DNA from 2 places in the Variovorax sp. W1I1 genome. Region 2 is predicted to be linked to the other one. Evidence: predicted binding sites of a transcription regulator. Region 2 holds the regulator's gene; the other holds the start of a gene.
The links. Region 2 encodes LexA, which represses DNA repair genes until DNA is damaged. Its sites were predicted from a motif close to ACTGTATNNNNATACAGT; they were not measured.
Positions count from the first base shown of each region.

Region 1: a site for LexA is predicted at 1,956-1,973, ahead of imuA (translesion DNA synthesis-associated protein ImuA). Genes of this name have one in related genera too.

Region 1 is NZ_JAUSWZ010000001.1:3,521,470-3,525,660, reverse strand. It holds gene QFZ83_RS16430 (LysR substrate-binding domain-containing protein) at 1-386, shown strand, start outside; gene QFZ83_RS16425 (2-hydroxychromene-2-carboxylate isomerase) at 351-983, opposite strand; gene QFZ83_RS16420 (CmcJ/NvfI family oxidoreductase) at 980-1,813, opposite strand; gene imuA (translesion DNA synthesis-associated protein ImuA) at 1,987-2,793, shown strand; gene QFZ83_RS16410 (DNA polymerase Y family protein) at 2,762-4,111, shown strand; gene QFZ83_RS16405 (error-prone DNA polymerase) at 4,104-4,191, shown strand, end outside.
Region 2 is NZ_JAUSWZ010000001.1:3,037,491-3,041,681, reverse strand. It holds gene QFZ83_RS14195 (MFS transporter) at 1-738, opposite strand, end outside; gene QFZ83_RS14190 (D-2-hydroxyacid dehydrogenase family protein) at 799-1,806, opposite strand; gene QFZ83_RS14185 (hypothetical protein) at 1,906-2,262, opposite strand; gene lexA (transcriptional repressor LexA) at 2,400-3,083, opposite strand; gene QFZ83_RS14175 (asparaginase) at 3,157-4,119, shown strand; gene adk (adenylate kinase) at 4,149-4,191, opposite strand, start outside.

The DNA of each region.
Region 1 (4,191 bases), 480 kb from region 2:
CCGGGGCCGTCTCGCGCCTGTGCCTGCTCGACTTCGATGATCCGCAGCATCCGTGGCTGCAATGGAATGGGTGGCTGGCCTCGGTCGGCTGGGCCGATGCGAAACCGCAGGCCGTGCTGCACTTCAACCAGTACGACCAGTTGATCCAGGCCGCGCTGGCCGGGCAGGGCGTGGCGCTGGGGCGGCTCGAACTGATCCAGCCGCTGCTCGACGAAAGGCGCCTGGTGCGCGTGGATTCGCCCGTGCCCGCGCAGGCCTCGGGGCATGCGTACTGGCTGATCCAGGCCGAGGACGAACCGCGCGAAGAGGTGCGTCATGTGGCCGCCTGGCTGGTGGCCGAGGCGCGGCAGTCACGCGAGGCCGTGGATACCGGCACCGGTCTCTGAGCAGAAGGCCATCGCCTCGTCGAGGCGGTCGTTGCCCCAGAACATTTCGTCGCCGGCGAAAAATGTAGGCGCTCCGAAGATGCCTTTCTCGACCGCGATCTCCGTCTGGCGCCGCAGCCGCGCCTTGTTCGCATCGGACAGCGCTTCTTCGATGATCCGGTGCGCCGGAAGATCGAGCGAGGCCAGCAGGTCGCGCATCGCCTGCGGCGAATCGATGTCGCGGTCTTCGGCGAAGTTCATGGCCATCGTGCGCCGGCAGAACTCGCCCATCCAAGGCTGCGCCGCGCCGACCAGCGCGATGCGAAGCGGCAGCACGGCCGCCCTCGGAAACTGCGTGGGCTGCCGCCACGGCAGGCCGTATTTGCGGCACTGGCGGGCCATGTCCTTCCAGGTGTAGTCGCCCTTTTCCTTCTGCAGCACGAAGGGCGACGACGACCAGCCGAAGGACCGGAAGATCGGCCCGAGCAGAAAGGGCTGCCAGCGGATGCGGACGTGTTGGCGGGCCGCTTCGTCCTCGATGCGCATCGCGCTCAGGTAGCTGTAGTTGCTGCCGAAATCGAACCAGAAGTCCAGCACAGGGAGGTCGCGCGGAGTCATTCGAACACCACCAGGCAGCGGGCCTCGATGCTCTCGCGCAGCGGCGCGTCGGCCGGCGCATCGGGGTGGTCGAAGGCCGCGTGCGGCGTGAAGCGCGAGACGCCGCCCAGTTGCGAGTCGTACTGCTTGAAGATCAGCGCCTCGTGCCGGTCCATCGCCGAAAAGTAAGACCAGCGGTGTGCGGGCGAATGCGTGGCCAGGTAGATCTCGCCGGTGCGGCGCGGATAACGGACCTCGGCATTCACCAGGTCATTCGCCATCACCGAACGCGCATCGCAGACGGCCAGCGGCGTGTCGAGCACCGGCCCCTTGATCGAGCGCCAGATGTTGACGATGCAGTAGCGCCGCACGGCCGCCGCTTCGTCGGGGTCGGTCAGCACCATGCCGAGCCGGCGGCGGCCGGAGTCCTCGGTGTAGTCGTTGTGGATGCGGCCGTTGGCGGCGGCCTTGCCGTTGGTGGCGCGGCGGCCGAAGCTCAAGGCGGTGCGGTCGGCCTCGCGCTGGCGCACCAGGTGATCGAACACATGGGCCCGCGTGCCGCCCGTGACCGCGAGCGCCAGTTCGGCCACCTCGCGGTGGTAGATGGCGGTGACCTCGGCGTCGTCGAGGAAGTCGGAGACGGCCGTGGGCGCATCGCGCAGCACGAAGCCTTCGCGCTCGATGTCGGTCGGCGTCGCGGCTCTGCGGGCATCCGCGATCGGCATGGGGCGCAGCTCGTAGCTGCCGCTTTCCCAGGGCGTGCCGGGCGGCGGCGCAAAGGTGTAGCTGAAGGGGCGCAGGGCGGAAGGCTGCAGGTAGTTCAGGCCGGCGGTGACGGTGGGGTGGTTCATGCGGGGCTCCTTGGTCTGAGGGGCATTGGAGCGAAAGCGCGGCGCCGGCTCAAACGACTTCTGCGCGCCTTGGCATGAGCCAAAGGAATATGAGAAAGCCTGTTGCGAAGAAAGCCTTCTTCCTTCTTGCGAGCCATGAAATACTGTATAAAAATACAGTTAACAGTTGCATCATGGGCCTTCCTTTCCTCGACTCCTTTTCCGCCGCCGCGGGCCGTGGCGTCTGGCATGCCGACGAACTCGGCCTGGCCGACGCGCAGGTCGTCGCGACCGGCCACGCCGCGCTCGACGCCGAGCTGCCCGGCGGCGGCTGGCCGGTCGGCGCGATGACGGAGCTGCTGCAAAGCGCGCCCGAAGCGCATGTCTGGCGGCTGCTGCTGCCCGCGCTGGCGCAGGCGGTGGAGGCGCGCGGCGGGCCGGTCGTGCTGATCGGCGCGCCTTACGAGCCCTGCGGGCCGTCGCTCGCGGCGCAGGGGCTGCCGGTGGAGGCGCTGATGTGGATCAAGAGCGATGCGCCGCCCGCGCGCCTGTGGGCCTGCGAGCAGGCGCTGCGCTGCGCGGACGTGGCCACCGTGCTGGCGTGGCTGCCGCAGGCGCGGGTGGGCGAATTGCGGCGGCTGCAGCTGGCGGCCGCGCAGCACGACGTGATGCTCTTCGTGTGCCGGCCCGAGTCGGCCGCGCGGGGCGCTTCGCCCGCACGGCTTCGTCTTCAGGTGGAAAGCTGCGCCGCGGATTCTTCGCAGATCGAGTTGCACATCCTCAAGCGCCGCGGTCCGCCGCTGGCCGCGCCGGTGATGCTGCCGGCGCGCAACGAGCGCATGACGGCGCTGCTGGCCGCCGCCCGGCTGCGCCGCAAGCTGCGCCTGCAGCAGCAAGGCACGGTGCCGGTTGGCGACACGGCAACGTCCGCGACCGTGGTCCGCATCGACGCGTGGAAAGGAGGCCCCAATGCACTGGATCGCATTGCGGTGGTCGCTTGACTCCGACGCGCCCGACGCACCGCAGTTGCCCACGCCCGAAGCGCTGGGCTGGTGGGCGCTGGAATACACGCCGCACGTCGCCTGGCAAGACGAGGCGCTCATGCTCGAAGTCTCGGCCTGCGAGCGCCTGTGGGGCGGGCGGCTGCAACTGATGCGGCAACTGGTCGCCGCGAACCCCGCGCCCGATGTGCGCATGCTCGGCGCGCAGGGCGCCACGAGCCTGATCGCGCTCGCACGGCTGCGGCTGTTCGAACGGCAGGAAGAGCGCCCGAAGGACATGCCGGCCGGCCTGCCGCTGGACACGCTCACCGCCGCCCGCCCGCACCTCGACCTGCTCGCGCGCCTGGGCTGCCGCACCTGGGGCGAGGTGGCCGCCTTGCCGCGCGGCGGCCTCACGCGGCGCTTCGGCACCGAGCTGCGCAAAGCCCTCGACACCGCCTGGGGCCTGCGCCCCGAGGGCCACGACTGGCTCACGCTGCCCGATGTGTTCGAACAGAAGCTGGAGCTGCCCGCGCTCGCCGAGACCGCGCCCGAACTCATGTGGGCAGCCAACCGTTTGCTTTCGGCGCTGCAGATCTGGCTGCGCGCCCGCCAGCGTGGCGCTCGCGCGCTCGAGCTGCAGTGGACGCTCGACCTCAAGCGTTTCAACGGCGTGAACCTGCCGCCGCACCAGCAGGTCACCGTGCGCACGGCCGAGCCCACGCAGGACCTCGCGCACCTGCGCCGCCTGCTGTCCGAAAAGCTCGCCCTCACCACGCTTGCGGCGCCCGCGAGCTGGCTCAAGCTCCGCACGCTAGAAACCGATCCGTGGGCCGGCGCCAGCACGAGTTTTCTGCCCGAAGACAACCGCAAGGGCGACAAGCTGCACGAGATGGTCGAGCGGCTCAGCGTGCGGCTCGGCGCGCACCAGGTGGTGGTGCCCTGCGCCGAGGCCGATCACCGGCCCGAGCGCAAGCAGGCATGGCGGCCCGCGCTGCAGAAAGACAAGGCCGCGCCCGGCAAGGCGCGCAAGGAAGCGAAAGCCGCAGCCTCGCAGCCCGATGCGATCTATCCGCCGTGGCTGCTGCCCGAACCCGTGTTGCTCGAGATGGACGGCGAGCGCCCGTGCTACCGCGGCCCGCTGAGCAAGCTGATCGGCCCGCAGCGCGTCGAGGCCGGCTGGTGGGGCGGCAAGGAAGACGGCGGCCAGCCGGCGATGCGCGACTACTACGTGGCCGAAAGCCCTGAAGCTGGGCTGGTGTGGATCTTTCGCGAGCGGCACTCGGCGCTGTTTTCTTCAGGCGAAGTGCGCTGGTACCTGCAGGGGTTCTATGCCTGACCTGAGTGCCAAGGAAGAGCGCAAGCGCCAGCCTGCCAAGGTGCATGCGCTGCCGGTGCCGTTGCGCAAGCACACCGTGG
Region 2 (4,191 bases):
CCACATCAGGCTCAGCGTGTTGGCATCCGCACCGAAGCTCTGCTTGAGGATCGGCCCGAAATAGCTGAAGAGCACGAACTGCCCCGAGCCCTGGAGCGCCGTGACTGAAACGATGCCCATCAGCACCGGGCTGCGCAGCACGCGAGACCACGCGGCGGCTGTGAGCGCGGCAGGCCGGATGCCGGTGGGCAGCGTGAGCCAGATCGAGGCGGCGCTGACGATGCTGAGCATCGCAATGGCCATGAAGGCCATGCGCCAGCCGAGGTGGCCGCCGATCAGCGCGCCGATGGGCAGGCCCAGCACCGAGGCCATCGACCAGCCGAGGAAGACGAAGGTGACGGCGCGGCCGCGGTGTTCCGGCGGCACGAGCATGCCGGCGCAGGCCGCGGCCTGGGGCGTGAAGATCGCCGGCGCAATCACCGTGAGCATGCGAACCGGCAAAAGCGCGGCGAAGCTCGGCATGAGCGAGGAGAGGGCGTGTCCGGCGGCGTACCAGAGGAGCGTGAGGGCCAGGAGTTGGCGGCGGTCCCAGCCCGCGACCAGGGCCGCCAGCAGCGGTGCGCCGAGGCACATCACGATCGCGGCGGCGGTGATCAGCTGGCCCGCTGTCGCAGCGGTGACAGCAAGCGATGTGCTGATCTCGTTGAGCGTGCCGGGCACCACCATCACGCCGGTGCCGATCACGAAATTGCCGGCGAGCAGCGCCCAGAGCGCGCCCCGGGGCGCAGGCCGGCTCATCGAATGACCTGCGCCTTCGGCTGCGAGATTCGCCTTGGGGCGGCCCGGCGGCTCATGAACTCACCGGCGGACCTGCAAGGCGCCGGGATTCACGATGTTGGTGGGATTGCCCTTGATGAAGCTCACGACGTTGTCGAAAGCCTGGCCGAAGTAGCTCTCGTAGCTGTCCTGCTCCACATAGCCGATGTGCGGCGTGCAGATGCAGTTCTCCAAGCGCAGCAGCGCGTGGCCCTGCAGCGGCGGCTCGCTCTCGAACACGTCGATGGCCGCGAGGCCCGGGCGTCCGCGATTGAGCGCGGCGAGCAGGGCATCGGCCTCGACCAGTTCGGCGCGGGAAGTGTTCACGAAGAGCGCTGTCGGCTTCATGCGCGACAGGTCTTCGAGGGTGACGAGGCCGTTGGTTTCCTCGTTCAGCCGCAGGTGCACCGAGAGCACGTCCGCCGCGGCAAAGAATTCGTGCCGGTTCTGCGCGACCTGGAAGCCGTCGGAGCGCGCCTTGGCGCAGCTTGCCTCTCGCCCCCAGATCACCACCTGCATGCCGAAGGCCTGCCCGTAGCGCGCGACCAACTGGCCGATGCGGCCATAGCCCCAGATGCAGAGCGTCTTGCCCTTGAGCACCGAGCCGAGCCCGAAATTGGGCGGCATCGAGGCCGACTTGAGACCCGATTGCTGCCACGCCCCGTGCTTCAAGTTGCTGATGTACTGCGGCAGCCGGCGCATGGCCGCCATGATCAGCGCCCAGGTGAGTTCGGCCGGTGCCTGCGGAGAGCCCGAGCCCTCGGCCACTGCCACGCCGCGCTCGGTGCAGGCATTGACGTCGATGTGGCCGCCGACGCGCCCGGTCTGCGAAATGAGCTTGAGCTTGGGCAGCTTTTCGATGAGCTGGCGCGAGATCTGGGTGCGCTCGCGAATCAGCACGATCACGTCGGCGTCTTTCAGGCGAACCGACAGTTGGCCGATGCCCTTGACCGTGTTGGTGTAGACCTTGGCCGCGTACGCGTCCAGCTTGGCGGCGCAGCGCAGCTTGCGCACGGCGTCCTGGTAATCGTCGAGGATCACAATGTTCATGGCGTGCCATTGTGCCTCGCAGCATTGGGCTGTCGCGCCGGTGAACGTTTGGATACCCACCCCGGGGCGCTTCTGGAGCGGCTCGCCGGGGGAAATGCCTCAGTGCAGGCGCGTGGAGCTGGGCGCGGTTTCAGCGGCTTCGAGCGCTGCCAGTCGGTCGAGCTCCGCACAGACATCGGCCATGCGGCCCGAGATCACCATGCGGCTGCGGTCCCGGCTTTTTCCGTCGATCACGCGAACTACACGCAGTGGGCGTGCCGGCGCGGTGGCGGTTGCCGTCGGTGCAGGCGTACCAGCGGTGCGCGTGGTGCAGGCGGGGCGCACGGCCACGTAGCGCAGGCCGGCGGCGGTTTCGTTGCTGTCCCGGTGAGGGGCACGGCGGGCGGGGATGAGGCGGCTTGCAAGCGATTGCAGCGGCATCCAGAAATCAGCGATGGCGAGGAGGGCGATTCCCATGTGAACTCCAAAAAAGTCTGAGGTTGAACACAGGCAGGATTTCTTGAATCGGCCGCGACAGGGTGATGGCGACTTCGCGCCATACGCCCGCCACCTGTTGCGGCCGGATGGGTGCTGCTGCAAGCAGGCCGTGAGGCCTACATCAGCATGGTGTTGCGGATGAGGCCGACCGCGAGGCCTTCGATTTCGAAAGGCTCGCCGGGCTGGACGATGATGGTCGGGTAGTCGGGGTTCTCGGCATGCAGCTCGATCACCTGCTTGTTGCGCTTCAGGCGCTTGACGGTGACTTCGTCGCCCAGGCGCGCGACCACGATCTGGCCATTGCGCGCTTCCTTGGTTGCCTGCACGGCGAGCAGGTCGCCATCCATGATGCCGGCGTCGCGCATCGACATGCCGCGCACCTTGAGCAGGTAATCGGGCTGGCGCTGGAACAGCGTGTTCTCGACGTAGTAGGTCTGGTCGACATGCTCTTGCGCCAGGATGGGCGAGCCTGCCGCAACACGGCCGATGAGCGGCAGCGCCAGCTGCGCCATGCCGGGCAGCGAGAGCGAGAACTGCCCGCCTTCGCGATGGCGCGTTTCGTTGAGCGAACGCAGCGCGTCGCCCTTGAGTCGAATGCCGCGCGAGGTGCCGCTGACAAGTTCGATCACGCCCTTGCGGGCCAGCGCCTGCAGGTGCTCTTCGGCGGCGTTGGCCGACTTGAACCCCAGCTCATTGGCGATTTCGGCGCGTGTGGGCGGGGCACCAGTGCGCGCAATAGCGCTCTGGATCAAGTCGAGAATCTGCTGCTGGCGGGCGGTAAGCTTCACGGCGAACTGCATATGTGGTTCCTTGCGGCACTGGCTAGATATCCAGTACCTGTATTTTTAACCAGTTTTTGGAAGTTGACAAGTCATGGCCAATTTGCCGTTGCCCGAAGTGCGTCGCGTGGTGGTTCTGGGCACCGGCGGGACCATCGCCGGAAGGGCCTCCAGCAGCGGTGACAACATCGGCTACACCGCTGGGCAAGTCGATGTGGCGGACCTGCTGGGCAGCATCGAGGCACCCGAGGGCATCGCGCTGCTGGCGGAGCAGGTGGCGCAGGTCGACAGCAAGGACATGGCCTTCGACATCTGGCAGAAGCTCGCGCAACGGTGCGTGCATTGGCTGGCGCAACCTGACGTGGCCGGTGTGGTGATCACCCACGGTACCGACACGCTCGAGGAGACGGCTTTCTTCCTTCATTCGGTGCTGGCACCGGCGAAGCCCGTGGTGCTGACTTGCGCGATGCGCCCGGCCACTGCGCTTTCGCCGGATGGTCCGCAGAACGTGCGGGATGCCATCGCCGTCGCGGCGACGGCGGGCGCCCAGGGCGTGACGGCGGTATGCGCCGGCACGGTCCACAGCGGGGTGGAAGTGCAGAAGGTGCACACGTACCGCCTCGATGCCTTCGCATCCGGCGATGCAGGGCCGATTGGCTACGTGGAAGAGGGCGCAGTGCGGCGCGTGAGGGAGTGGCCGACGTCGTCGTCATCCCAAGCGTCGAAGGCACTGAGCGCATCAGGACCTTGGCCGCGGGTCGAGATCGTCATGAGCCACGCTGGTGCGAGCGGCGCAATCATCGATGCGCTTCTTCGGGAGGGCGCGGACGAACCTGTCCGCGGTCTGGTCCTAGCCACCACCGGCAATGGCACCGTGCATCACGCGTTGGAAGCTGCGGCGTTCAAGGCGCAGGACGCGGGCGTTGCGGTGCTGCGCGCGACGCGCTGTACCAATGGCCGCATCCTGCCGAAGACCGATGACCGGCTGCGTGACGCAGGCGCGCTCACACCCGTGAAGGCGCGCATCGCGCTGATGCTGGAACTACTGGGGGATTAGATAGCCGCCCTGTCGAAGGGCGGCAGGGATCAGCTGCTCAATGCCGCCAGGGCACGTTGCGTGATTTCGTCG